One region of the Amycolatopsis sp. NPDC114484 genome, then DNA from elsewhere that is predicted to be linked to it. Evidence: riboswitches for the same ligand, from Rfam matches in the RefSeq annotation. Region 1 holds a riboswitch; the other holds the start of a gene.
What was found. Region 1 has a riboswitch for S-adenosylmethionine ahead of thrC (threonine synthase). Riboswitches for the same ligand answer to the same signal wherever they lie in the genome.
Positions count from the first base shown of each region.

Region 2: it holds a riboswitch for S-adenosylmethionine, as region 1 does, so the genes downstream of both, ACZ7SW_RS36440 (aminotransferase class V-fold PLP-dependent enzyme) here and thrC (threonine synthase) in region 1, are expected to answer to the same signal.

Region 1 is NZ_JBVKDQ010000018.1:86,125-100,419, forward strand. Features, by position in the region: gene ACZ7SW_RS34385 (RecQ family ATP-dependent DNA helicase) at 1-1,369, opposite strand, end outside; gene nadD (nicotinate-nucleotide adenylyltransferase) at 1,535-2,134, shown strand; gene rsfS (ribosome silencing factor) at 2,179-2,595, shown strand; gene ACZ7SW_RS34400 (histidine phosphatase family protein) at 2,592-3,206, shown strand; gene octT (diglucosylglycerate octanoyltransferase) at 3,211-3,939, shown strand; gene ACZ7SW_RS34410 (DegV family protein) at 3,944-4,789, shown strand; gene ACZ7SW_RS34415 (DUF3626 domain-containing protein) at 4,786-5,613, opposite strand; gene ACZ7SW_RS34420 (GNAT family N-acetyltransferase) at 5,610-6,533, opposite strand; gene ACZ7SW_RS34425 (ComEA family DNA-binding protein) at 7,269-7,826, shown strand; gene ACZ7SW_RS34430 (ComEC/Rec2 family competence protein) at 7,823-10,204, shown strand; gene thrC (threonine synthase) at 10,229-11,494, opposite strand; SAM riboswitch class I at 11,507-11,640, opposite strand; gene holA (DNA polymerase III subunit delta) at 11,772-12,743, shown strand; gene rpsT (30S ribosomal protein S20) at 12,942-13,202, opposite strand; gene ACZ7SW_RS34450 (DMT family transporter) at 13,596-14,295, shown strand, end outside.
Region 2 is NZ_JBVKDQ010000021.1:62,372-76,666, forward strand. Features, by position in the region: gene ACZ7SW_RS36430 (ArsR/SmtB family transcription factor) at 1-505, shown strand, start outside; gene ACZ7SW_RS36435 (potassium/proton antiporter) at 606-2,084, shown strand; SAM riboswitch class IV at 2,180-2,294, shown strand; gene ACZ7SW_RS36440 (aminotransferase class V-fold PLP-dependent enzyme) at 2,335-3,654, shown strand; gene ACZ7SW_RS36445 (hypothetical protein) at 3,916-4,845, shown strand; gene ACZ7SW_RS36450 (hypothetical protein) at 4,842-5,387, opposite strand; gene lspA (signal peptidase II) at 5,486-6,103, shown strand; gene ACZ7SW_RS36460 (RluA family pseudouridine synthase) at 6,100-7,026, shown strand; gene ACZ7SW_RS36465 (AsnC family protein) at 7,031-8,041, opposite strand; gene ACZ7SW_RS36470 (DUF885 domain-containing protein) at 9,126-12,440, shown strand; gene fahA (fumarylacetoacetase) at 12,437-13,642, shown strand; gene ACZ7SW_RS36480 (LLM class F420-dependent oxidoreductase) at 13,727-14,295, shown strand, end outside.

The DNA of each region.
Region 1 (14,295 bases):
CGAGCATCGCCTCCTGCTCGGCCGCCCGCGCGACCCCGACGCGTTCGTACCGTTCCCGGTCGTACTCCCACGGCTGTCCGGTGCTTTCCCAGCCGCCGCGCACCCGGCGCACCGCACCGTCCACATCGAGCACCTTCAGCACCATCTCCAGCCGCGACCGGGAAAGCTCGACCGACGGTTCGAGCGCGGCTGTCGAAAGTGGACGGTCGGCGTACTCGAGCGCGTTGAGCACCTGTGTGACGCGCAGCTCGTCCGGGAACGCCAGCGACCCGAAGTACGCCCAGATCGCCTTGTCCTCCCGCCCGGGCAGCAGCACCACCTCGGCCCGCTCGACGCCACGACCGGCACGGCCGACCTGCTGGTAGTAGGCGATCGGCGACGACGGCGCGCCCAGGTGCACCACGAACCCGAGGTCCGGCTTGTCGAACCCCATCCCGAGCGCCGACGTCGCCACCAGCGCCTTGACCCGGTTCTCCAGCAGGTCGTCCTCCGCGGCCTGCCGGTCGGCCGGATCGGTCTTCCCGGTGTAGGCGGCCACCGGATAGCCGCGGTCGGACAGCAGCGCGGCGACGTCGTGCGCGGCGGCGACGGTGAGCGTGTAGATGATGCCCGACCCGGGCAGTTCCGCCAGGTGCTCGGCGAGCCAGGCCAGCCGCGCCTCGTCGGTGGGCAGCTCGGCCACGGCCAGCCGCAGGCTTTCCCGGTCGAGCGGGCCGCGCAGGACGAGCGTGTCCGTCTCGCCGCCGATGCCGAGCTGCTCGGCGACGTCCGTGGCCACCCGGTCGTTCGCGGTCGCGGTGGTGGCCAGCACCGGCACGCCCTCGGGCAGGTCGCCCAGCAGCGTACGCAGCCGCCGGTAGTCCGGCCGGAAGTCGTGGCCCCAGTCGGAGATGCAGTGCGCCTCGTCCACCACCAGCAGGCCGGCGGTGGCGGTGAGCTTCGGCAGCACGCTGTCGCGGAAATCCGGGTTGTTGAGCCGCTCCGGACTGACCAGCAGCACGTCCACCTCGCCCGCGGCCACCGACGCCTGGACCTGGTCCCAGTCCTGCGCGTTCGCCGAGTTGATGGTGGCCGCGTGGATCCCCGCCCGCGCGGCGGCGGAGATCTGGTTGCGCATCAGGGCGAGCAGCGGCGACACGATGACCGTCGGCCCCGCTCCCCGTTCCCGCAGCAGCGCGGTGGCCAGGAAGTACACGGCCGACTTCCCCCAGCCGGTGCGCTGCACGACGAGCGCGCGCCGATGGTGCGCGACCAGTGCCTCGATGGCGGTCCACTGGTCCTCTCGGAGGGCGGCGTTGTCCCCGGCGAGCGCGCGGAGCAGGGTCTCGGCGCGGGTCCGGAGAGCTGGGGTGGTGTCGGTGGTGTCCACGTCCCCGGTCTACCCCATGCCCCCGACAATCCGGGAGCCGACCGGTCCGGAACGGACAGTTCTCGACGATAAACGGAGAGTTATGTGACTCATGTCACAACAGTAACCTAGGTCGCAGCCGCGACGGGAAGCCCGCGCGTGCCCGCGCGTATAGGCTCACCGGCTATGTCACCACGCCGGATCGGGGTCATGGGCGGCACCTTCGACCCCGTGCACCACGGCCACCTCGTCGCGGCCAGCGAGGTCCAGTCGCGGTTCGCGCTCGACGAGGTCATCTTCGTGCCGACCGGGCAGCCGTGGCAGAAGTCCGGCCGCCGCGTCACGCGCGCCGAGGACCGCTACCTGATGACAGTCATCGCCACCGCGTCCAATCCGGTCTTCTCGGTGAGCCGGGTCGACATCGACCGCGGCGGGCAGACCTACACCGTCGACACGCTGCGCGACCTGCACGAGGAGTACCCGGACGACGAGCTTTTCTTCATCACCGGGGCCGACGCGCTCGAGCAGATCCTCACCTGGCACAAGGCGGGCGAGCTGTTCGACTTCGCGCATTTCATCGGCGTCACGCGCCCGGGCTACCGGCTCAACTCGCACCATCTGCCGAGCGGCAAGGTGAGCCTCGTCGAGGTCACCGCCATGTCCATCTCGTCCACCGGATGCCGCGAACGCGTCGAGCGCGGCGAGCCGGTCTGGTACCTCGTGCCCGACGGCGTTGTGCGCTACATCGCCAAGAAGGACCTCTACCGCAAGGACGCCGAGGCCTGACCGGGTACCCTCGTCCGGGCATACCCCGAATCTGAAGGAGCACTGTGGCAGCGACGTCCGAGGCACGGGACCTGGCGGTGGCGGCCGCGCACGCGGCGGCCGACAAGCTGGCCAGCGACGTGGTCGTCCTGGACGTGTCCGAGCAGCTCGTGATCACCGACGCGTTCGTGATCGCGTCCGCGGCCAACGAGCGGCAGGTCGGCGCGATCGTCGACAACGTGGAAGAGAAGCTCCGCATCGAGGGGCACAAGCCGGTCCGGCGCGAAGGCGCCCGCGAGGGCCGCTGGGTGCTGCTCGACTACGTCGACGTCGTCGTCCACGTCCAGCACGCGGACGAGCGCTCGTTCTACGGCCTCGAGCGGCTGTGGAAGGACTGCCCGCGGATCGAGGTCGAAGGGCTGGCGACGGTCCCCGCGAACGACTCCGGCGACACCGGCGACGCGGACGGTCCGGAGGCGTGAGCCCGCGGCGGCTGCTGCTCTGGCGGCACGGCGAGACGGACTACAACGCCGCCGGCCGCATGCAGGGACACCTCGATTCGGCGCTGACCCCGGTCGGCTGGAACCAGGCGCGCTTCGCCGTGCCCGCGCTCGCGCGGTTCGCGCCGGAGCTGGTGATCGCGTCCGACCTGCGCCGCGCCACCGACACCGCGACGGTGCTCACCGAGGCGATCGGCGTGCCGCTGCAGATCGACAAGCGGCTGCGCGAGACGCACCTCGGCGAGTGGCAGGGCCTGACCGGAGCCGAGGTCGACGAGGGCTATCCGGGCGACCGGGAGCTGTGGCGCACCAACGCCGCGTGGGCCCCGCCGGGCGGCGAATCCCGGGTCGAGGTCGCCGAACGCGCCGCCGAGGTGGTCGACGACCTGATGCAGCCGAACTCAGACGCCGGGGAATCGGTCCTGCTCGCCTCGCACGGCGGCCTGATCCTCGCGCTCACCGCGAAACTGCTCGGCCTTCCGGTCGAGGTCTGGCCGTCGCTCGGCGGGATCATGAACTGCCATTGGGTCGAACTCGGCCACCGCGAGGGGAAGTGGCGGTTGCACGCGTACAACGCGGGCATCACCGGCTGACCTGATGAGCCCGCAGCTGCTCGTCTTCGGCGATTCACTTTGTTTCCACGGCCCCGAGGGCCCTTGCGCGGCCGACGATCCGCGCCTGTGGCCCAACGTCGCCGCGAATGCGTTGTCCGGACAAGCCGATCTCGTCGCCGGCATCGGCTGGACCGCGCGCGACCTGTGGTGGTCGCTCACCGGCGATCCGCGCGTGTGGGCTGATCTGCGTCGCGTCGACGCTGTCGTGCTCGCCGTCGGTCACATGGACACACTGCCGTCGCCGCTGCCGACGTACTTGCGTCAGGGACTTCGCTATCTTCGCCCCGACGGCGTGCGTCGCGTTGTACGCGGTGCCTATCTCGCTGCGCAGCCACGGTTGTCTGTCGTGATGCGTGGACGTCCTCGCGTACTGCCTGCGCGGCTGAGTGTGAGCTATCTGGACCAGTCCGTCGAAGCGTTGCGCGCGCTACGCCCTGAGTTGCCTGTGTTCGGCATGCTGCCTTCGGTGCACCGCGCTGATGCGTACGGGCGCGTACACACTGGACGCGCCGAAGCAGCCGCTGCGCTCGCTTCGTGGGCCGCGCGACGCGAAGTGCCGTTGCTCGACACGCCCGGCGTAGTTGGCGAACATGTCTTGAGCGGCGCGGGAAATCCCGACGGCATGCACTGGGGATGGGCCGGGCACGAAGCTGTCGGTACTGCGATGGCGAAGCTCGTGGCTCCGCACCTCGGCTCCGGCAACGTAGGCTGACGGCGTGTCGGTCGCCGTGGTCACGGACTCCACCGCGCACCTGCCCGAAGGCTTCGCCGAGCGGCACTCGGTGCGGGTGGTGCCCCTGCACGTCCTGGTGGAAGGCGTGTGCTCGCTCGACGGCGTCGAAATGGGTCCCGCCGCGCTCGCGGAAGCGCTGGGGGAGCGGAAGATCGTCACCACTTCCCGGCCCACTCCGGCCGAGTTCGCCACCGAATTCCGGGCCGCGCTCGACGCGGGAGCGGACGCGGTCGTGTCAGTGCACCTGTCGAGAGAGCTTTCGGGCACTTGGGAAGCCGCGGTGCTGGCGGCGGAAGAAGTCGGCTCCGATCGCGTCCGCGTCGTCGATTCCCGCACCACAGCGATGGGTTTGGGCTTCGCCGCCCTGCACGCCGCGGACGCCGCCGCCTCCGGAGCCAGCCCGGCCGAAGTCGAAGCGGTCGCGACGGACGCGGCCGACCGGTCCTCGACGTTGTTCGTGGTCGAGACGTTGGAACACCTGCGGCGCGGCGGCCGGATCGGTTCTGCCGCGGCGTTGCTGGGCACCGCGCTGGCGGTGAAACCGGTGCTGCACATGTCCGACGGCCGGATCCTGCCGCTGGAGAAAGTGCGCACGATGAACCGCGCGATCGGGCGCTTGGTCGAGTTGTCCGTGCAGGCGGCGGGGACGGGGCCGGTCGAGCTGGCGGTGCATCATCTCGCTTCGCCGGAACGAGCTGTCGAGCTGGCGAACCGGCTGGAGGAAGCGATCCCGGGCTGTGCCGGGGGATGCGTGGTGTCGGAGATCGGCGCGGTCATCGGAGCTCATACCGGTCCTGGCGTGCTCGGCGTGGTCGTGCAGCGCGCTTAACCGAGTTCCTGGTTGCCGAATCGCGCGAGCAGGTGCCAGACGCGTTTGAGGTCTTGTTCGTTCTGGCCGGCGGCCTTCCCGAGGATGCACGGGTCGAGGGTTCCGTTCTCGGCGAGTTCGGCGCCCAGTGCGGTGAACTCCGGCCCGCGGTAATCGGGGTGCCGGAGAAGTTCTCCCGTGGCGAGCCGGAACCCTTCGTGCCATTCGACGGCACCCAGTTTTCGGGCCGCCGCCTCGATTTCGGTTCCTCGGTAGGACGGATCGAGAACCAGCGCTTCGACGTCCCGAGCCAGGTCCACCTCGCCGTGCACCTGCGCCTCGATGTAGTCGTCCAGCAAGTCTTGGTCGTCAGCCTCGGCGATCGCGACCAGATCGGACAAGTGTGCCTCGACGCCGAAAGAGGTCGGTTCGAAGACGCTGTCGGGATAAGCGAAAGTCGTGCGGGACATCGTGTGCCGCGCGAGCCGCAGATACGCCGAGCCGAACCGCGGCGAGCCGCCCGTCTTCCTGCCGCGAAAATTCAGCGACCCGTATTTCGGCCGGTGCGCGGCCGCGACGTCGTCGTAGGCGCCGGCGAACAACCGGCTTTCCCAGCGCCAGCGATCTCCTCCGGGATGTGCGGTCAGCCCGCCGTTGCTGACGCCGGTCTCGAACTGCGAGCGGTACCGGCTGTCCCGCGCCATGCTCTCCAGGATCGGCACCTCGTTGACCAGCCGGTCCGGGTGGAAATGCAGCGTGACCCGCCACGCCGGGTCCGCCGGTCCGCCAGTCGCCAGCCCGGCCAGGTGGGCGACTGCGCGTTCCCAAGGTTCCGTGCGGATCACGGCCAGGCCATTGTGATCGTGCGCTCGAAGTCGACGTACCCGGCGCGCCGGAACGCGCTCGCCATCGGGATGTTGTCGAGGTCCGTCGCCGCTCGGATACGAGGAACTTCTTGGGCGGCAAGGATTCTAGTTCCCTCGGCGAGAATGTCGTCGATGTAGCCGTTGCCGCGATGCTCGGGCAGGACGGCGAGATACCCGATGATGGGGTTGTAGTTGTTGCGCGCCGGCGTGACGAACCCGGCCGGCGTCCCGTCGGGCAGGGTGGCGACCCGCCACCAGTCCTTCGGGCTGCGGTAATGCGCCAGTTCGTCCTCGTAATGCCGGATCGCCGCTTCACGAGCGGACATCCGGGTCAGGTCGTCGCGGCTGTGGGCGTCGAGTGTCCCGTCCAGGACGCGGGTCATCAGGTCGAGGATCTCGTCTTCGTCGCGGATCGGACGGAAGACCAGCCGGTTCCGCGGCGGAGCGACCGGAGTCCCTGGTCGCCACTCGAAGCGCAGCCGCTCGGCGAGCAGTCGCGCGCCGGTCTGCTCGAGCGCGATCATCCTGTCTTCGACAACGCTTCGGGTCGCGGCTTTTTCGCGCCAATCCGCGGGGATCATCCGGTGGTAAGTCGGGGGCTTGGTGCCGAGGGGCAGGATCTCCGCCATTGCGGTTCGCAAGAGTTTCGTTCCGACGGCCACGTCCTCAAGATCGAAGACGTCCAGCAGAAACGGGACCGGCTCCTCGGCGCGACCCCACCACGCGGCCCTGGCGACGAGTTCGCCACCGCGAAGCGCGACCCACATCCAGCCCGGCCTGCGGCGGCCGGCGGCGAGGTCGTCGGCGAGTTCGTGGTCAAGGGGGTAGGCGAGCCTGCGGAAGAGATCGAGTTCTTCCGGCCCGGTGATCGGACGCAGGGTCAGGTCGGTGTGGTCCACAGCTGCGGCATGCTCCCGTTCGACGGTTGACTGCCAGGTCTAGCGGATAGCACCGGCGGGGGCGAACGCTTTTCGATCGTCGGTGCCGCAGCCAAACCGGCCAGTATGACCGCACACCCCGACAAATTCCGCCGCGTCTCCGGCGGTGCCAGCTGAGTTGTCCCCAAGGGGCGGGTTGTCCACAGCTCGCGCAGAACCCTCTCGCCGCCGGACCGGCCGACGCCTAGCGTCGATCGTGTGTTCGAGAATTCCGCCCGGGATCCGGGCACTCCCGTCAACGTCAGGCTCACCTGGCTGGCCGACCAGCTGGCCGCGATACCGCACACCACTGGACCCGGTAGCCGCCCGCGCCGCTGGCTGCCCCTCGGCCGCGCGGGCCGATCAGCGCGCGGACGGTTGTCGGCAGGTGCGGACAACGGCGCACCCGACTTGATGCCGCACTCGCGAACAACGGGTCTGAAAGCCCAGCTGTCTGCAGTTGCTGACAGTTCACCGCTTCTGGACAGACAGCCCGCGGCTGCGGCGGACGGTTCGCCGTCCAGCTCCGCGCGAGTTTCTCGGCCAAGGAGTCCCGAAGCGGGACTGTCTGCATTTGCCGACAACCCGCCGCCGGAAAGCCAGCTGTCCGGCGGAAAACTGGTCCGCAGCTGGCTGCCGGAACACGCCGAACACCGATGGGCACGCCGCTGGCTCCCCGGAGCGACCGGCCTGCCGGGCTTCCTGGGCCGCCGAGGAATGGCCTTCGCGCTGGCCTTGCTGGCAGCCGCCGCCGTCGTAGCCGGTGGCCTGGCGCTCTTCGGCCGCTCACCCGCGGCCGAGATCGCCCCGCCGCTCCCGACCGCCCGCGCGCAGGCACCGCACGCGTCGAAGACCAACGAGAACCTGGTGATCAGCGTCGTCGGCCACGTGCGCACGCCAGGACTCGTCACCGTGCCATCGGGTTCCCGCGTCGCCGACGCCCTCCGCGCCGCCGGTGGCGCCGACCCGGGCGTCGACCTGACCGCGCTGAACCTCGCCCGCAAACTCACCGACGGGGAGCAAGTCGCGGTCGGCGTCCCGGCCGCCCAAGCGGCACCGGCCGGGTCAGCCGCCGCGGCCAGCAAGATCGACTTGAATTCCGCGACCGCCGAACAACTCGACAGCCTCCCCGGCGTCGGCGAGGTCACCGCCCGGCGCATCGCCGACTGGCGCACGCAGCACGGCGGATTCTCGAGCGTCGAACAACTTCGGGACGTCGACGGCATCGGCGAAAGCAAGTTCCAGAAGCTTCGCGAGCAGGTGACCGTCGGATGAAGCCGGAAACCGAGGAAAAGTCGCGGCGTGACCACGATTTCCGCCTCGTGCCCGCAGCCGTCGCCGGCTGGGCGGCCACCCTCGCCGGACTCCAGCTCGGCTGGTGGGCCGCGACCGCAGTCGGAGCCGTAGCGGTCATCGGCGCCGCGGTGCTGCTAGCGCGCGGCCGTTCCCGATACGTAGGCGTCGGGGGAGCGTTGCTACTCGTGGGTCTCATTGCCGCAGTGCCAACGGCCCTTCGCATTCACGACGCAGCGTCCGACCCGCTGGCGGCCGCTGCCGTCCATGGCGTTACCGCGACGCTGCGGGTCGAGATCAGCGAGCGCCCCCGGTCGATCCACCAAGCCGGCTATGCCGATCAGCAGGCGGGCACCCGGTCAGTGGCGGTTCCCGCACGCGTCACCACGGCCACAGTGGACGGTCAGCCGGTCGAATCGACCGGCCGGGTCCTGTTGCTGGCACCGGTCGCGGGATGGAGCGGGCTGTTGCCAGGCCAGGAGGTGACGACGTCCGGCCGGCTCCTGCCCGCACGCGGTGGCGAACTGACCGCCGCAGTGCTCTCCGTCCGTGCCGCACCAGCCGACGTCGGACCTGCACCGTGGTGGCAGCGAGCCGCCGCGGCGCTGCGGAACAGCCTGCATTCGCTGTGCGCGATCCTGCCGGAGGAACCGGCGGGCCTGTTGCCCGGACTGGTGCTGGGCGACACGAGCGCGTTGCCGCAGCGGGTCGAAGGGGAGTTCAAGGCCTCGGGGCTCACCCACTTAATGGCTGTGAGCGGCGGAAATCTCGTGATCATCGGCGGAGCCGTCCTGCTGCTGTGCCGCTTGGTCCGCGCCGGGCCGAGGTTCTCCGCAGCAGCGGCCGGAACCTGCTTGGCGGGATTCCTCGTCCTGGTGGGTCCCGAACCGAGTGTGGTGCGGGCTGGCGTCATGGGCGGCATCGGGTTGCTCGCGCTGGCCCTCGGGCGGCGTGGTTCAGCGTTGCCCGCCTTGGCCTTCGCGGTATGCGCGTTGGTGGCGTGGGATCCGACGATGGCGGCGAATTTCGGCTTCGCGCTCTCGGTTCTCGCGACGGCAGGGCTGGTGCTGCTCGCACCGCGGTGGGCGGATTCGTTGGTACGCCGGGGAGTCCCGCCCGGCTACGCCGAAGGCCTCGCCGTCCCGCTGGCCGCGTTCGTGGTCACCGCACCGGTCATCGCCGGGATGGCGGGGACGGTCAGCCTGGTCTCAGTGGTCACCAATGTCCTTGCGGCACCAGTGGTCGCGCCGGTCACCGTTCTAGGCGTGCTCGCGACAGTCGTCGGGCCGTGGTGGCCAGGTGCCGGGCAGGTGTTGATCCATCTGGCGGACCCGGAGGCCCGGTGGCTGATCACGGTCGCCCGGCAGGGTGCGAGAGCGCCCGGCGCGGCGCTGTCCTGGCCTGGTGGCTGGTGGGGCGGATTGTGCGCGGCCGCCCTGCTGGTCGTGGTCGTAGTGGCGGCGCGGTTTCGCCGGTTCCGGCTGCTGGTGGCGATCGGCCTGGTCGTCGTGCTGTTGACGGTGGTGCCAGCCAAAGTATTGGCTCCCGGCTGGCCGCCGGACGGCTGGGCGATGGTGGAATGCGATGTCGGACAAGGAGACGCGGTAGTTCTGGCGACTGCCGAGCCCGGTCGCGCCGTGGTCGTCGATACCGGGCCGGAGCCGGGACCGGTCGACGAATGCCTGCGGAGGCTGGGCGTCGAACGGGTGCCGTTGCTCGTGCTGAGCCACTTGCACGCGGACCACATCGGCGGTCTCGCCTCGGTCTTCGACGGACGTGCGGTCGGAGCGATCGCGGTGGGACCGGGGCGTGCTCCGGCGTGGGCGTGGCAGTCGGTTTCCGGTGAAGCACGGCGTCGTGGCGTACCGCTCATGCAATTGAGCGAGGGACAACGGCTGGAATGGCCGGGATTGTCGCTGGACGTACTGGGTCCGCGCTACGCCACCACTCGGTCGCCTGCCTTGCAGGACGGCACGATGATCAACAACAGCTCGGTGGTCCTGCGCGCCGACACCTCGGCCGGCCGGGTCTTGCTGACCGGAGACGTGGAACTGGCCGCGCAAGCGGATCTGCTCGCGGAGGGTGTCGACCTGCGGGCCGATGTGCTGAAGGTGCCGCACCACGGCTCGAGGTATTCGCTGCCGCAGTTCCTCGCGGCGGTGCGGCCGCGCACGGCGCTGATCAGCGTCGGCGCGGGCAACGGGTACGGACATCCGAGCAAGTCCACAGTGGACGTTCTCGGCGCGATGGGAGTGCTGGTCACCCGGACCGATATCGACGGTGACACCGCCGTTCTGCCCGCCTCCGGGAACGGTCCGGCGGTCGCGCGCCGGGGCGAGCCGCGGGGTCCGCCGCGGTAGTGCGGCGGACCCCGGGCTGGTGCGTCAGTAGCCGAGCGCCTTGGCGACGGCCGCGGCGGACGGCGGCACGGTGGCCTTCGGGCCGATGTGGTTCTCGACCGCGTCGAGGGTCTTCAGGCCGTCGCCGGTGATGAGGAGGACGGTTTCGGCGTCCGGGTCGAGCTTGCCGGTTTCGATGAGCTTCTTCGCGGTCGCGACGGTGACGCCGCCCGCGGTCTCGGTGAAGATGCCTTCGGTGCGCGCGAGCAGCCGGATGCCTTCGACGACCTCTTCGTCGGTGACGTCCTCGATCGCGCCGCCGGTGCGGTTGACCACGTCGAGCACGTACGGGCCGTCGGCCGGGTTGCCGATCGCGAGCGAGCGGGCGATGGTGTCCGGCTTCACCGGCTGGATCACGTCGTGGCCGTTGCGGTACGCGGCGGAGACCGGCGAGCAGCCGGTGGCCTGCGCGCCGAACACCTTGTACGGGCTGGCGTCCACGAGGCCGAGCTGGCCCAGCTCGCGGAAACCCTTGTCCACCTTGGTGAGCTGGGAACCGGAGGCGATCGGCACGACGATCTGCTCGGGGAGGCGCCAGCCGAGCTGCTCGGCGACCTCGTAGGCGAGCGTCTTCGAGCCCTCGGAGTAGTACGGGCGGACGTTGACGTTCACGAACGCCCACTTCGGGTGCTCGCCGGCCAGTTCGGTGGCGAGCCGGTTCACGTCGTCGTAGTTGCCGTCGACGGCGATCAGGTCGCCGTCGTAGACCGCGGTGGTGAGGATCTTCGCGCGTTCGAGGTTCTTCGGGATCAGCACGACCGACCGCCAGCCGGCGCGGGCCGCCGCGGCGGCGGTCGCGTTGGCCAGGTTGCCGGTCGAGGGACACGCGAGGACCTCGAAGCCGAACTCGCGGGCCGCGGCGAGCGCGACGGCGACCACGCGGTCCTTGAACGAGTGCGTCGGGTTGCCGGTGTCGTCCTTGACCCACAGGCTCTTGAGGCCGAGCTCCTTCGCGAGCCGGTCGGCGCGCACGAGCCGGGTGCAGCCGGGTTCGGTGTTCGGGGTCTCCTCGACGGTCGAGGGGACGGGAAGGAGTTTCTTGTAACGCCAGATGTTGCGCGGGCCCGCCTCGATGTCCTCGCGGCGGACGCGGCCGAAGTCGTAGGCGACCTCGAGCGGCGAGAAGTCTTCCGCGGAGACGAATTCCGGAGCGAGCGGCTGCCGGTGCCCCTCTTCCTTCGACACCAGTTCGACGGCCGGACCGAGGTCGATCGTCTTGTTGGCGGAGGTGGCGCTGAGGGCTGCAGTCATCGCGAGGTTCCTTCCTCATCTGCCCCGCCGAAGCGGGCCGGAATTGGCACCGTGGTCGTCAGCTATCCCGCGATCGCGGGATGACAGGCTGTACGCCGGTTGCCGGGGCTTCGTCGGGCCGTTCCCTCTGCCCCTCTGGATGAGCGGTATTCGATTGTCGGAGCGCCGGTGGGCGCGTCCTCGGCTACACCGTACGACATCCCGATCAGCTCGTGCCACGGAGGCGGCCCACATCACCGGAGCGGACGGCCCGGCGGCCGGGTGAGAAGATGGCGGGGTGACCACCGCACCCGCGCCGCTGCACCTCGTCACGGGCGAGGAAGAACTGCTCATCGAACGGGCTGTGCGAGCCTCCCTCGACGCGGCCAGGGCCGCGGACCCGACGGCGGACCTCACGCGGACGCGGGTGTCCGATCTCACACCGCCCGTGCTGGCTGAGCTGGTCAGCCCCTCATTGTTCGCCGAGGGGCGCGTGATCGTGCTGGAGTCGGCGCAGGACATCTCGCAGGAGCTGTCCGACGCGGTCCTGGCGTACGTGAAGGCCCCGGCCGACGGCATCGTCCTCGTGGTCGTGCACAGCGGCGGCGGGCGGAGCAAGGCCGCGAAGGCGCTGCCCGGCGCGTTGAAAAAAGCGGGCGCGGAGATCACCGAATGCCCGAAGCTCACCAAGCCGGCCGAGCGCGAGGCGTTCGTCCGCAACGAGGTGCGCCGCGCGGGCGGCAAGATCGACGGCGCGGGCTTGCTGGCGCTGCTCGACTCGGTCGGCTCGGACCTGCGCGAGCTGTCCTCGGCGGCGACCCAGCTGGTCGCCGACACCGGGGGAGTCATCGACGAGCAGGCAGTCCGCCGCTATCACACCGGACGTGCCGACGTGACCGGCTTCGCGGTCGCGGAGAAGGCTGTCGCGGGCGACCGGGCGGCCGCGATGGAGTCGCTGCAGTGGGCGATGCAGCTGGGCGTTCCGCACGTCCTGGTGGCTGACGCGCTGGCCGACGCGGTCCGCACGATCGCCCGCGTGTCCGCCGCCGGGCGCGGCAATCCGAACCAGATGGCGGGCGAACTGGGCATGCCGCCGTGGAAGATCCGCAAGGCGCAGGGCCAGTCCCGCGGCTGGGGCCAGGACGGCCTGGCGACCGCGATGCGCGTCGTGGCGCGGCTGAACGCCGAGGTCAAGGGCGCGGCGGCCGATTCGAACTACGCCCTGCAGCGCGCGGTCCTCGAGGTGGTCGCGGCCAAGGGAGACCGCTGACGCCGAGGCGGGATCTGCTGCGTCGTCGCGACGGGGAAGCCTGGGGCGTTTCGCTGGACGCGATCGCGGCGGGGAAGCCTGGGGCGTTTCGCTGGACGCGATGACGATCGCCGAGTGCGGCCGTTGCCATGAGCCCGGCCCCAGGACACGGAAAAGGCCCGGCGGCCGAAGCCGCCGGGCCTTCCGGAAAGACTGCGCTCAGAGCTGGTTCGCGCGCTTCGCGAGAGCCGACTTCTTGTTCGCGGCCTGGTTGGCGTGGATGACGCCCTTGGTGACGGCCTTGTCGAGCTTGCGAGCGGCGTCGCGCTGCAGTTCGAGGGCCTTGTCCTTGTCACCGGCTTCGGCGGCCTCGCGGAACTTGCGGATCGCGGTCTTCACCGAGGACCGGATCGCCAGGTTGCGCTGCCGCGCCTTCTCGTTCGTGTCGATGCGCTTGACCTGCGACTTGATGTTGGCCATGGAGGCGTTCCTCTTTCACTCGGTGAAGGTCGCTGCCGCGTCTGTGTGGCTCCAGGCCTGCCCCGAGGGGCGGCCGGGTTTCCTCCCTGACGGAATGCCGCACGGCAACAGTCGAAAATCTTAACAGCCCTGCTCCCGGCCCCGGCGCGGGCCCCGGAGCCGCGAACCGCTCGGCATCGCGGCGGCGGCTCGGTTACGGTGGGATTCGGTAGTGCCTAGGGTTCCGTCGCCTGCCCGTGGTCCCGCAAAGCGGGTCGCGAAGACAACGAGGGCGGGCGGGCCTGGTCCGAGCGGCACCTTCGGCGGGACACCGAGCCCTGCCGTTCATCTGACGGGACAAAAGCCTGGAGGACCCGGTCTTCAGCGTGCGCTGAAAACCTGAAAGGGTCCCGGATGAACACCACTGCCCTCGCCATGGTCCTCGTCGCCGCGGTCGTGCACGCCGTGTGGAACCTCGCCGCCAAACGGGTTTCCGGCGGCGGTCCGCGGTTCGTCTGGCTGTACTACACGGTTTCCGCGGTGGCGATGCTCCCGGTGATCGCGGTCGCGCTCGCCGTCGAACCGGAACGTCCACAATGGACTTGGCTGCTCGCGGCGCTGGTCACCGCGGTCCTGCACGTGGTGTACGGGATCGTGCTGCAGCGCGGCTACGAGGTCGGCGACCTGTCGGTCGTCTACCCGCTGGCCCGCGGCACCGGGCCGCTGGTGTCGGTGCTCGTGGCCGTCACGGTCCTGGGGGAACGGCCGGGCGTGCTCGGGCTGGTCGGTGCCTTCCTCGTCGTCGCGGGCGTCCTGGTGATCAGTCTCGGCGGCAGCGCCGGCGACGCGAAGGCTCGTCGCGCCGGGGTGTTCTACGGCGTCGCCACCGGAACGGTCATCGCGGCTTACACGATTTGGGACGCGCATTCGGTCACGTCGCTCGGCGTGCCCCCGCTCGTCTACTTCGGCGGTGGGGCGATCGGCCAGAGCGTCCTGCTCGCGCCGGCCGCCGCCCGCGGCCGCTCCGAGATCAAGCGGCTGTGGCGCGATCATCGGCGCGAGGTGCTGATCGTCGGGCTGGCCTCGCCCGCCAGCTACCTGCTGGTCCTGTACG
Region 2 (14,295 bases), on a different contig from region 1:
GCAGGGGCGGCACGCGTACGTGCGGCTCGCGAATCCGCGGGTCGCGGAGCTGATCGAGCATCTGGCGCAGCACGCCGAACTGAAACGGCCGTCCGGGCTGCGGACTTCGTTGCGGGTACAGCGATTGTCGTTCGCGCGCAGTTGTTACGACCATCTCGCCGGGACGCTCGGGGTCGCTTTGCGGGACGGGATGGTCGAGCGGGGGCTGATCGACGTGTCGGACGGGCTCGCGCTCACCGACACCGGACGCGAGGTGCTGGCCGATCTCGGCGTGGCGGTCCCGGACCGGCCGCGGCGGCCGTTGCTGCGCGACTGTCTGGATTGGACAGAGCGGCGGGAGCACCTCGCCGGCGCGGTCCCGGCGGCGGTGCTGGAGCGGGCGGTCGAGGCGGGATGGCTGACGCGGGACCAGCAGCGCGCGGTCCGGGTGCTGCCTGGTGCGAGGGGTCCGTTCGCCGCGCTGGGTGTCGATCTCGCGACGGCGAGTGCCGCCGAGGCGTCGTAACACACCTGGGTGGTCCCCCGCACCGGTGGTGCGCGCTCGGGAACCGGACACTGCCTCACTATTCTGGACGCCTGCGGGCGACCGGGAGGGAGGCGGAGGAGTGGACGAGCTTCCCATGGTGCTGGGCGTCGGCGCGCTGGTCCTGGTCGTCTCGGTCGTCGCGGTGCGGGTGTCCATCCGGCTCGGATTCCCGTCGCTGCTGCTGTATCTCGGGATCGGCGTCGTGCTCGGCGAGGCCGGGTTCGGCATCCGCTTCGACAATCCGGCGCTCACCCAGTCCCTCGGGCTCGCCGCGCTCGTCCTGATCCTCACCGAGGGCGGGCTCACCACCCGCTGGTCCGCGGTGAAACCCTCGCTGGGGCCCGGAATCCTGCTGTCCACAGTGGCCGTGGTGATCAGCATCGCGGTCACCGGCGCGGCCCTGCACTGGCTGCTCGGCCTCGACTGGCGGCTCGCCCTGCTGTGGGGCGCGGTCCTCGCGTCCACCGACGCCGCGGCGGTGTTCTCCGTGCTGCGCACGGCCGGGGTCGGCAAACGGCTCGTCGGCGCGCTGGAGCTGGAGTCCGGCATCAACGACGCGCCCGCCTACATCGCGGTCGTCGTGCTCGCGTCCGGCGAGGCGGTCGACTGGTCGCTGCCGCTGCTGGTGGTCTACGAACTGCTCACCGGTCTCGTGCTCGGCCTCGCCTTCGGCTGGCTGGGCGCGCAGGCGCTGCGCCGGGCCGCGCTCCCGGCGACCGGTCTGTACCCGCTCGCCACGGTCGCGGTGTGCGTGCTCGCGTACTCCTCGGGGCAGCTGGCGCACGCGTCCGGCCTGCTGGCCACTTACGTCGCCGGCCTGGTGCTGGGGAATTCCAAGCTGCCGCACCGGTCGGACACCCTGTCGTTCGCCGAGGGGCTCGGCTGGCTCGCGCAGATCGGGCTGTTCGTGCTGCTCGGCCTGTTCGCGTCACCGACCCGGCTGCTCGAAACGCTCATCCCCGGCCTCGTCGCGGGTGCGGTGGTGCTCTTGCTCGCCCGGCCGCTGTCGGTGGTTTTGTCGCTGCTGCCGTTCCGATTGCCCTGGCGGGATCAGGCGTTCCTGTCCTGGGCGGGGCTCCGGGGCGCGGTGCCGATCGTGCTCGCGATGATCCCGCTGTCCGAGGGCGTGCCCGGCGCGCAACGGCTCGTGGACGCGGTGTTCGTGCTCGTCATCGTGCTCACCGTGCTGCAGGGCGCGACGCTCAGCCCGCTAGCGCGGATCCTCGGGCTGGCGAAGGCGACGCAGGCGCACGAGATCGAAGTCGACGCCGCGCCGCTCGACGAACTCGGCGCCGAACTGCTGCAGGTGCGCATCCAGAAGGGGTCGAAGCTGCACGGCGTGTACCTGTCGGAGCTGCGGTTGCCCGCCGGGGCGACGGTCAGTCTCGTGGTCCGCGGGGGTACTGCTTTCACCCCGCAGAAAACCAGCCGGTTGCAGGTCGAAGACCAGCTTCTGGTGGTCACGACGGCCGCCGACCGGGACGCGACCGAACGGCGCATCCGGGCGGTCGACCGGGCTGGTCGCCTCGCCCGCTGGCACGGGGAATCCGGGGCCTGACCCTTCTGTCCTTTGTGGACACTCGTGTGACCGCCGTCTCAGATCCCGGGACGGGTCTGGTTTCTTTCTCCGGTTGTCCGCTATCGTCGGTTTCAGGTCATGAGTGCCAGCGCGAAGCCCCGGCTTGCTGGCCGGCAACCCTCCTACCGCGGTGGGGTGCCCCGGGTGAGGACCAGGCCGGTCGCGCAGCGCGACGGGCAAGCGCGGGCCCCTCGCCGGGGGTCCCCCGGAACGCCGAGGAGGCACCGTCATGACTCTCGCACTCGACCGGTCCACGGAAACTGTTCCCACTGTTGCTGGTGCGGCGCTGCGCGTGCCGCTGGTGACCGGCGGCGACATCGGTTACGCCAACCTCGATCACGCGGCCAGCGCGCCGTGCCTGGACGCGGTGCGTTCGGCGGTGGACGAGTTTCTTCCGTGGTACGCCAGTGTGCATCGTGGTGCTGGGTTCGCCTCGCAGGTTTCCACGCGGTTGTACGAGCGGACGCGGGGTGTGCTGCGCCGGTTCGTGGACGCTCGCAGCGGCGACTCGGTGATCTTCACTCGCAACACGACCGATGCGTTCAACCTGCTGGCGAAGGCGTTGCCGCGTAAGACTTCTGTCGTGGTTTTCGACAGCGAGCACCATGCCGCGCTGCTGCCTTGGCGGGGGCCGAACGTTCGTCGGGTGCAGTTGCCGCGGACTCGGCTCGCCGCAGTGTCCGTTGTGGACGAAGCACTGGCGGAATGCCCGCAGGGGCCTCGGTTGGTGGTTGTCGCCGGGGCGTCGAACGTGACCGGTGAGTTGTTGCCGGTGGCGGAGATTGCCGCGGTGGCGCGGAAACATGGGGCTCGGGTGGCGTTGGACGCTGCCCAGCTCGCGCCGCATCGGCGGATTTCGTTGCGAGAGTTGGACGTCGACTACGTGGCGTTGTCCGGGCACAAGTTGTACGCGCCGTTCGGGGCTGGGGCGTTGATCGGGCGCAGCGACTGGTTGCGGGCTGCTGAGCCGTATCTCGCCGGTGGCGGCGCTACGAAGCTGGTGACTGAGGAAGCCGTGGTGTGGAACAGCGGCGAGGAGCGGCACGAGGCCGGGTCGCCTAATACCGTTGGGGTGTATGCGCTCGGGGTGGCTTGCGAGCAGCTGGCGGCGCAGTGGGATGCCGTGGGGGCGCATGAGGCTGCGTTGCTGGAGCGGTTGCGTAAGGGGCTCGCTGGGTTGCCCGGGTGTGCTGATCTGCGGTTTTTCGACGCGCCGGTGGATCGCGTCGGCACGGTGAGTTTTGTGGTCGACGGGTTTGAGCCCGGGTGGTTGGCGGCGGTGCTGTCGGCTGAGTACGGGATCGGGGTGCGGGACGGGGCGTTCTGCGCCCATGTGGCTGCTCGGCGGCTGATCCGCGAGGCCGGGGGCGAGGGCCAGCAGGCGGTTCGGGTGAGCCTTGGGTTGGGGAGTACCGAGGAACACGTGGACCGGTTGGTGCTGGCGTTGCGGCAGATCGTGGCCCGGGGGGCTCGGTGGGAGTACACGAAGGTGGACGGGCGGTGGGGGCCGGTGGGGGACACGCGGGAGTTGCCGGGGTTTTGCGCTTGATGGTGTGATCATGCTCCGAACTGTCTGATGTTTCCGGCAAGATGGCCTTGGAGGGTCAGCACGGAATCAGGCGAGGGGATGCATGCCTACCGAGATCGGACTGTGGCGGATCGAAGACGGGCAGCCGGTGCGGCTGCGATCCAGTGGGGCCCCGCTGGAGTCTCAGCTCGAGCAATTGATCGAAGTTGATCCAGACTCCTGGGTCCCCGATTGTTGCTGATCGGCCGCCAGGTGCCGACTAGCTTCGGCAAAATTGTCGACTTGCTCGCAGTCGACGGAGACGGCGCGTTGCACGTTCTGGAGTTGAAGCGTGACCGCACGCCGCGCGAAGTTGTCGCTCAAGTGCTCGACTACGGCTCGTGGGTCGCCGAGCTGACACACGACGATGTACTGCGGTTGTATGCCAGCTACAAGACCGAAAAGGCATTCGAGGAAGCGTTCGCGGAGAGGTTCGGCACCAACCCGCCGGAGGAGCTGAACACCGCCCACCGCTTGTCCGTAGTCGCAGCCGAGGCGGACGCCGCGACCGAGCGCATTGTCACGTACCTCAATACCGGCTACGGGGTGCCGATCAACGTCGTCTTCTTCCGGTACTACCGCGACGGCGGACATGAGTACCTTGCTCGCACCTGGCTGGTTGACGACAGCGCGACCCCGGCACGGCCAGCGTCGTCTCGTCGGGCAGCGAGCCGGGCGGAGTGGAACGGCAACGATTGGTATGTGTCCTTCGGGGAGGAAAAAGGCAGCCGGAACTGGGACGATGCCCGCCGTTACGGTTTCGTCTCTGCCGGAGGCGGGGTGTGGTACTCGCGTTCCCTAATCGCTCTCGGGGACCGGCCTGGTGCTCGGATTTTCGTAAATATTCCTAAGACCGGATACGTCGGAGTAGGGGTTGTCGCCGGTCCTGCGGTCACGTTCAGTGAAGCTGAAGTCGTTCTCGACGACGGTCCGCGCAGACTCGCCGACTGTCAACTCGACGGAACGTACCGACGTACGGGCGAGACCGACGACACGGCGGAGTACGTCGTGCCAGTCGAGTGGGTGGCTACTCGCGACCGAACAGAAGGTTTTTGGCAGAGCGGCATGTTCGCCAATCAGCACAGCGCCTGCCGTCTCAGCAACAAATTCACCATCGACCGATTGACAGAACACTTCAAACTCGACGATGAGGACGGCGATTCGGAAGATTAGGGTGCCTGGGTAGTGGCGTCAGCGCCGCTGCCGCGTGCGGGAACGCGCCATCCCGCGCTTTCTGTCGGGCTGGGTGGGGCTAGTTGAGCTTCGCAGGCCGAGCGGATTGCCTCTTTGATTTGTTTTTCTGTGCGTCCCCAGCCGCCGTCCCACTCTTCGTCCAGCAGCCAGACCTGGGCGAGTGGCGAGGCGGTGGCGCTTTCCGCGTAATCGGTGCGGACGATGATCGCGTGCAGGGCGTTCAGCAGGCCGCGTTCGGTGAGGTGGCCGTTGAGGAGCATTCGGGCCAGGTGGGCGAAGGCGACGGGGGCGGCGTCGGACTTGGTGGGGATGGGAGTGTGGCAGTCGGCCAGGGCGGACTGCTGCACGTCGTGGATTTCTCGCGGTTCGGTCCGGGAGAGGCCCGCCAGGCGACGCAGGTGTTCGCCGTCTTCGCCGTTGGTTAGCCAGTGGGCCGCGAACAGGGGGAGGTCGTCGGTGGGGGACAGGTCCAGGGCGATCCAGGCGGCGGCTACCGCGGGGGTGGGGATCTCGGCGGGCATGGGTACGAGGATGGCGGGAGGGGGCGCGCGGGGCGAATGAATTCGGGCCGGGGGCTGCCGCTGTGACCTGGTCGGGCGCGGTTGTGGACAATGGGGGTGTGAGCACCGATCCTTCGCCGTCCGAATCCGAGGTCGAGCCGTCTGCGGAACCGCCTGAGCAGGGGGTCGCTGAGGAGAGCCCGGCGGAAGCCCCGCTGCCCAAGCGGCGGGTCTGGGTGGTGTTCGCGGTCGCGGCGCTGCTGTGGGCGATCGACCTGATCACCAAGAACCTCGTGGTCGCCAATCTCGAGGGCAAGGAACCGAAGCCGATCCTCGGCGGGCTGATCTACCTGCAGGTGATCCGCAACCCGGGCGCCGCGTTCTCGATGGCGACCGGCATGACCTGGGTGCTCGCGCTGGTCGCGATCGGCGTCGTGATCGCGATCGTGTGGATCTCGCGCAGGCTGCGCTCGGTCGGCTGGGCGATCGGCCTCGGGCTCGTGCTCGCCGGCGCGCTCGGCAACCTGACCGACCGGTTCTTCCGCGAGCCCGGACCGCTGCGCGGGCACGTCGTGGACTTCATCTCCGCGTTCGCGCCCAACGGGCAGGGCTTCGCGATCTTCAACATCGCCGACTCCGCGATCTGCGTCGGCGGCGCGCTGATCGTGCTGCTGTCCCTGCTCGGCAAGGACTACGACGGCACCACCACCCGAGGCAAGAAGAAGGAAACCGCGTGAGCGCGCGCATGCTGCCCGTCCCCGACGGGCTCGACGGAATGCGCGTCGACGCCGGGCTGGCCAAACTGCTCGGCCTCTCCCGCACCGCGGTCGCCGACCTCGCGGCGGCGGGCGACGTGCTCCTCGACGGCCGTCCGGCGGGCAAATCCGACCGGCTGTCCGCGGGCGGGCTGCTCGAGGTGACGTTGCCGGAACCGGAGCGTCCGGCGGAAATCGTCGCGGAGCCGGTCGACGGCATGAAGATCCTGCACGATGACGACGACATCGTGGTGATTTCGAAACCGATCGGCGTCGCCGTGCACCCGAGCCCTGGCTGGACCGGCCCGACGGTCGTCGGCGGGCTCGCCGCGGCCGGGCTGCGCGTCTCGACGTCCGGCGCGGCCGAACGGCAGGGCGTCGTGCACCGGCTCGACGCGGGCACCACCGGGGTGATGGTGGTGGCCAAGAGCGAGCACGCGTACACCGTGCTGAAGCGGGCGTTCAAGGAACGGACCGTCGACAAGGGCTACCACGCCGTCGTGCAGGGCCACCCCGACCCGACGCGCGGCACCATCGACGCCCCGATCGACCGCCATCCGCGGCACGACTACAAGTTCGCGGTCGTCGCGGGCGGACGGCCGAGCGTCACGCACTACGAGGTGGTCGAGGCGTTCCGGGCGGCTTCGCTGGCGCACGTGAAGCTGGAAACCGGGCGCACCCACCAGATCCGCGTGCACTTCTCCGCGCTCCGGCACCCGTGCGCCGGGGACCTGACCTACGGAGCGGACCCGGTGCTGGCCCGGAAACTCGGCCTGACCCGCCAGTGGCTGCACGCGCGGACGCTGGGTTTCGCGCATCCGGCGGACGGCCGGTGGGTCGAGTTCGAGGCGGAGTACCCGGACGATCTGGCCCGTGCGCTGGAGATCTTGCGGGACGGGAACTAACCGGCTAGTCGACGGCCCAGGTCAAGGTGCGCTCGTCCGGTTCGGGCCGCGGGCTCCAGCGCACCGAGACCACCCGCGTCGCGGTGGGCAGGACGTAGACAGTGTGCCCGCCGAGCGTCTCGCCCGGCTGCACGCCGATCTTGTGCGGCGGCCGGGACGTGAGCGAAACCGGGGCCTTCGCGACGGTCTCGCCGGTGTCGGTGACGAGCTCGAGATAATTGTCCGGCAGCGAGGCGAACGGAATCGGCCCGCGGTTGGTGATCTCGGTGTGCACGACGACCGCGCGCTCGCCGTCCTCGAGCCGGTAGCCGGCCGCGCCGAAGAGGAAGTCGGCGGGATCCTGGACTTCCAGCAGCTGCACGGAAAGCTGTTCCCCCTCAAGCCCCTGGGACGGCATCGTCTCGCCGATCCGCCCCTGTTTCGCCGGCGCGGCGGCGGGCCGGGGCTCGTCGCCGCGGGCCCAGGACGCGGTCTGCGGGACGCCCCACGTGCTGACGACCGGATCCGGGGCCGGGTACGGCCCGGACTGTCCATTGTGGACGTTCGAGGGATGCGGCGTTCCGGTCTGCGCGGGGGAGTACGCGCCGGACATCCCGTTCGGCGCCGGGGGATACGCGCCCGATATCCCGGCCGGTCCCGGGGAGTGCGCACCGGACATCCCGGCCATTCCCGGGGCGTACGCGCCGGACATCCCAGCGGGGCCAGGTGCGGGGATCCCGGTCTGTCCGGGCGGATACGCGCCGGAGATTCCGGGGCCTGGCGAACTTGATCCTGTTGCCGGGATCCCGGATTGCCCCGGCGGATACGCGCCGGAGATCGCGGGGCCGTGCTGCCCTGGTGCGGGGATCCCGGTTTGCCCCGGCGGGTAGGCGCCGGAAGTCCCGGGGCCGGGCAGGCCGTGCTGTCCCGGCGGATGCGGGCCGGAATGCCCCGGCATCCCGGCCGATTCGGGGCCGGGGATCCCGGACTGCGCGGGCGGGTGCGGACCGGACGCGCCGGGAGAGCCGCCGGGCATCCCGGGAGGCTGTGCCCCGGCCATCCCGCCGGAAGCCGGAATCCCGGACGACGCCGGGCCATTCGGCATCGGCGCCCCCGACGGCATCGAGCCCGGCGCCGACGCGGGTCCGGACGGCATCGGGCCGGGCATCCGGGAACCCTGCGGCACCGGCCCGGCCGCGGCGGGGAACGGCACCGATCCGGGCCCGCCCGGATACCCCGGGGCCTGCGGACGCTGCCACGACGCCGGAGCCCCGGAAATCGCCGCGCGAAGACCGTTGGGGTCGCTCTCGACCCCGACCAGCAGCGGCAACCCGCTGCCGGACAGCGCGACCAGCCGGTAGGCGACCTCGCGCGGATCCATCCCGACCTTCGCCGCCAGCTCGTGCACAGCCCCCTTGCCCAGCTCGGCGAGCGCGGCGAGCAGGCGGATGTCGGCGGGATCGGTCACGGCCACTCCGGCAACGCTACCGCCTCGCCCGCCGGACCCGGCCGTGCCGCTCCGTCCGGCGTGCCCCGCGCCACCGCGGCGGGCGGCGAGCTGCGGAGGGGTCGGGTCGTGTCTCCGGGACTGCGCGAGACGGACCTGGCCATACCTCCGTGCCCGCGCCACCGCGACGGACGGCGAGTCGCGGAGGGGGCAGGCGGTGTCTCCGGGACTGCGCGAGACGGACCTGGCCATACCTCCGTGCCCGCGCCACCGCGACGGTCGGCGAATCGCGGGGTGGTCGGGTCGTGTCTCCGGGACTGCCCGAGACGGACCCCGCCACACCTCCGTGCTCGCGCCACCGCGACGGACGGCGAATCGCGCCGGGGCCAGGGCCGTGTCTCCCGGACCGCCGAGCCGGACCCGGGTGCCGCTCCACCCCAGCGAATCGCGCCCCCATCAGCCGCAACCCGCCCGGTCGCCCCGTCCCGCCCGGCCGGTGCTGCCCGGCGAGAGGGAACCAGCCACACGGGCCCCAACCGAGCCCCAGGTTCCACGCCCCGGAACGTCCCCGCCGCCGGACGGAGGCCGACGGCCCCGGACACGGGCGTGCGCACCCCCGTCTCGATTAGGGTCGGAATCGCACCTTCTCCGCCTACCCTGGGGGTCCACGCCGATGTCCGTCGTTTCCGATCTCGCCGACGAGCTCGTCGAGGCGTCGTTCGACCATGAACCGCTCGACGCCGCCATTCTCGGCATCCGGCCGGACGCGCCGGGGCTCGGCGATCCGTCGGCCGCGGCGGAGGCGGCGTTCCGCGAAAAAATCCTCGCTCTCCGGGAGCGCGCGGAGGCGATCGATCCGGCCGGGCTCGGAGAAGCCGATCGCGTCACTCGCGACGTCCTGCTCAGCTCAGTCGACGGAAGCCTCGACCGGATCGACAGCCGGGCCGTCGACTTCACCGTCACCGACCTGTTCGTCGGCCCCGCCTCCGGGCTCCTGTCCGCGCTGCCGATGATCACGGTCACCGCGGAAACCGCGGAGGCACATCTCGGACGGCTCGCCGAGATCCCCGCGTACCTCCGTGCCGTCGCGCAACGCCACCGCGACGGGATCGCCGCTGGTCTCCTGCCGATCGAACGCCTGGTCAAGGCCGCGATCGCGCACCTCGACCGCTACCTGGCCGAGCCCGAGAACGACCCGCTGCTGCGCCAGCCCGCCCCGGACGAGGACTTCGCCGCCCGCCGCGAGCAGATCCTCCGCGACGTCGCCCGGCCCGGTTTCCGCGAGTACCGCGACTTCCTCGAGGCCGAGGTCCTCCCGCACGGCCGCCCGGACGACAAGGCAGGCGTCTCCTGGCTCCCCGGCGGCGCCGAGATCTACGCCCGCCTCGCCCGCACCCACACCACCAGCGACCGCACCCCGCAGGAGCTGCACGACACCGGCCTCGCGGTGATCGCCGGCCAGGTCGAGCAGTACCGGGCCCTCGGCGAGCGCGTGTTCGGCACCCGCGAGCTGCCGGAGATCTTCGAGCGGCTGCGCACCGACCCGAAGCTCCGCTGGACGAGCGCCGAAGACCTCCTCGACACCGCCCGCACGGCGATTTCCCGCGCCGCGGCCGAGGCGCCGAACTGGTTCGGCCACATCCCGCAGCACCCGTGGACCGTCGAGGCGGTGCCGGAGGACTCCGCGCCCGGCGCGCCCCCGGCGTACTACATGCCGCCCGCCGCCGACGGGTCCCGGCCGGGCGTCTACTTCGCCAACACCTACCAGGCCACCGAGCGGTTCCGGCACACCGCCGAGGTCATCGCGTTCCACGAGGCGATCCCGGGCCACCACTTCCAGCTCAGCACCGCGCTCGACCTCACCGACCTGCCGTTGCTGCGCCGCATCGGCAACTTCACCGCGTACGCCGAGGGCTGGGGCCTCTACACCGAGCGCCTCGCCGACGAGATGGGCCTGTACTCCGAGGACGTGTCGCTGCTCGGCATGCTGACGATGGAGTCGATGAGGGCCGGCCGGCTGGTAGTCGACACCGGGCTGCACGCGCTGGGCTGGAGCCGTCAGCAGGCGGTCGACTACCTGCTGGAGCACACACCGATGGCGCAGGTCGAGATCGAGGCCGAGGTCGACCGGTACCTCGGTTACCCGGGCCAGGCGCTCGCGTACATGGTGGGGCGGCTGGAAATCGAGCGGCTGCGCAAGCAGGCCGAACAGCGGCTCGGCAGCCGGTTCGACATCAAGGCGTTCCACGACACCGTCCTCTCCGGCGGCTCCCTGCCGCTGTCGGTGCTGGACGCCGTGGTCACCGAATGGGTGGCCGGCCACGGCGACACCGTCCTCGGCTTGGCCGACGAACTGGTCGAGCTGAGCTTCGAGGCGGAGCCTCTGGAGCGGACCGTCCTCGGTCTTCCCGGCGACCACACCAAGCTCGCCGACCCGAGTCTCGCCGCGGCCGAGCGCCACCGGGCCGCGTACGCCGCGATCGCCGAGCGCGCCGACGCGATCGACCCGGCCGGGCTGACCGCGTCCGAGGTCATCACCCGCGAGGTGGTGCGCACGCACGCCCGCGGCGCGATCGACACGATCGACTCGCGGCTGTCCGGGTTCGCGGTGAGCGACGGGTTCAGCTCGCCCGCGCTGAACCTCATGACCATCCTCCCCGCGCTGGTCCCGGACAACGCGGCCAAGGCGGGCGACTACCTCAGCAGGCTCGCGGCGATCGGCGGCTACCTCGACGCGGTGATCGAGGCCCAGCGGACGACCGTCGCGGACGGGTTCGCGCCGCCGGACTTCCTGGTGCGCACCGGGATCGAGTACGTCGAGCGCTACCTCGCGAACGAGGAGGGCGACCCGTTCGCGGTCACGCCGACGGTCGAGGTCGAGGGCTTCGCGGCGGAGCGCGACCGGCTGCTCGCCGAGGTCGTGCGGCCCGCGTATCGACGCTACCGCGACTTCCTCGCCGAGGTTGTGCTGCCGGTTTCGAAGACGGACAGCCAGCCGGGCATCAGCCACCTGCCGGGCGGGCTGGAGAAGTACCAGGGCCTGATCCGCGCGCACACCACCACCGACCGCACCGCGCAGGAGCTGCACGACACCGGTCTGCGCATGGGCGAAAAACTGGCCGAGGAGTACCGCGAACTGGGCACCCGCGTGTTCGGCACCGGGGAACTGGCGGAGATCTTCGACCGCCTCCGCAACGACCCGGAGCTGCGCTGGCGCGACGGCGAGGAGCTGCTGGAAGGCGCGCGGGCGGCCATCGTCCGGGCGGAAGCCGTTGCCCCGCAATGGTTCTCCCGGGTGCCGGACGCGAAGTGCGAGGTCGAGCCGGTCCCGGAGGCGGACGCGGCGAGCGGCACCATCGCCTACTACCTGCAGGCGGCGTTCGACGGTTCCCGGCCCGGCACGTACTACGCGAACACCTACGAGGCGAATTCGCGGCCGCGCTTCACCAGCGAGGGGATCGCGTTCCACGAAGCCGTTCCCGGACACCACTTCCAGCTCACCTTCGCGCAGGAACTCACCGATCTGCCGCTGCTGCGCCGGATCGCGCCGTTCAACGCCTACATCGAGGGCTGGGGCCTGTACGCGGAGCGCCTCGCCGACGAGATGGGCCTGTACTCCGACGACATCGCCCGCTTCGGCATGCTCGCCCAGGACTCCATGCGGGCCGGCCGGCTCGTGGTCGACACCGGCCTGCACGCGCTGGGCTGGAGCCGTCAGCAGGCGGTCGACTACCTGGTGGAGCACACGCCGATGGCGAAGATGGAGATCGAGGCCGAGATCGACCGGTACGTCGCGAATCCGGGCCAGGCGCTGAGCTACATGGTGGGGCGGCTGGAAATCCAGCGCGTCCGCGCCGAGGCCGAACAGGCGCTCGGGGACCGGTTCGACATCCGCGCGTTCCACGACGTCGTACTGGGCAACGGAATCCTCCCGCTGTCCGCATTGGACACCGTGGTCGGCGCGTGGATCGCGGAGGCTTCCGCGTGACCTGGCTCGATCTTCCGCCGGACACCCTCTTCGGCCTCGACAACCTGCCCTACGGCGTCTTCTCGCACGGCGAGCGGGCCCGTCGGGCGGGCGTCGCGATCGGAGACCAGGTGCTCGACCTGAGCGCGGCGGCCGAGGGGGAGTCCTTCGGCCGCCTGCTCGCCGCGGGCGTGCTGAACCCGTTGCTCGCCGCCGGCCCGGACACCTGGGCCGACGTGCGGGCGCGGGTCCGCGAATGGCTCACCGAACCGCGCCACGCCGACCGGATCCGGCCGCATCTGGTGCCCCGCACCGAAATCACGAGCCATCTGCCGGTGGAGGTCGCGGACTACGTCGACTTCTACTCCAGCGAACAGCACGCGCTCAACGCCAGCCGGATCTTCAGCGGCGGCGACGAGCTGGTGCCGCCGAACTGGCGGCACCTGCCGATCGGCTACCACGGCCGGGCAGGCACGGTCGTCGCGTCCGGCACGCCGGTGATCCGCCCCTCCGGGCAATGGAAATCTCAGCGCGCGGAGAAGCCGTCGTTCGGCACCTCCCGACGGCTCGACTTCGAGGCCGAGGTCGGTTTCGTCGTCGGCGTGGGCTCCGAACAGGGCGCTCCGGTGCCGATCGACGAGTTCCCGCGGCACGTGTTCGGCGTCTGCCTGGTCAACGACTGGTCGGCGCGCGACCTGCAGGGGTGGGAAATGCAGCCGCTCGGGCCGTTCCTGGGCAAATCGTTCGCCACGTCCATGTCGCCGTGGCTGGTCCCGCTCGCCGCGCTGGAGCACGCCCGGGTCCCGCAGCCCGCGCAGGACCCGGAGCCGTTCGAGTACCTGCGTGCGGCCGAGCCGTGGAACCTGGATCTGGCGCTGGAGATCCGGATCAACGGTCACCTCGTGTCCAGCCCGCCGTTCGCCACGCAGTACTGGACGGCCGCGCAGCAGCTCGCCCACCTCACGGTGAACGGCGCGAGCCTGCGCACCGGCGACCTGTACGCGTCCGGCACGGTCACCGGCCCGGCGAAGGACCAGCGCGGCTCGCTGCTGGAGCTGAGCTGGGGCGGTCGCGAACCGCTCGCGCTCGGCGGCAGCGGCGAGACACGCGCGTTCCTGGAAGACGGCGACGAGGTCGTCATCAGCGCCTCCGCCCCGGGTCCAGGCGGTGCCCGGATCGGCTTCGGCGAGGTGCGCGGAACGGTGGCGCCCGCTGTGGTGTGACCCACGCCGTAGCGTCGTCACCCGAGCGGCCGCATAATGAGCAAACGCTTAGTCACAGTCGACCGGCACGGGAATGAGGGATCGATGAGGATCGGCACCGGCGTCAGCTACTCGGGCGGGTTCGCCGAAAGCGTCGCGGACATCGTGGAGCTGGAACGGGTCGGGCTCGACATCGTGTTCGTCCCCGAGGCCTACAGCTTCGACGCGGTGAGCCAGCTCGGCTACCTCGCCGCGAAGACCGAGCGCGTCGGCCTGATGTCGGGGATTTTCCAGATCTACACCCGCACCCCGAGCCTCACCGCGATGACCGCGGCCGGGCTGGACTTCGTGTCCGACGGCCGCTTCACCCTCGGCCTCGGCGCGTCCGGGCCGCAGGTCATCGAGGGTTTCCACGGCGTGAAGTACGACGCGCCGATCGGCCGCACCCGCGAGATCATCGAGATCTGCCGCCAGGTGTGGAAGCGCGAGCGCGTCGTGCACGAGGGCAAGCACTACACGATCCCGCTGCCCGCCGATCAGGGCACCGGCCTCGGCAAGCCGCTCAAGCTGATCAACCACCCGGTGCGCGAGCGGATCCCGGTCGTGCTCGCCGCGCTCGGGCCGAAGAACGTCGCGCTCGCCGCCGAGGTCGCCGAGGGCTGGCAGCCGATCTT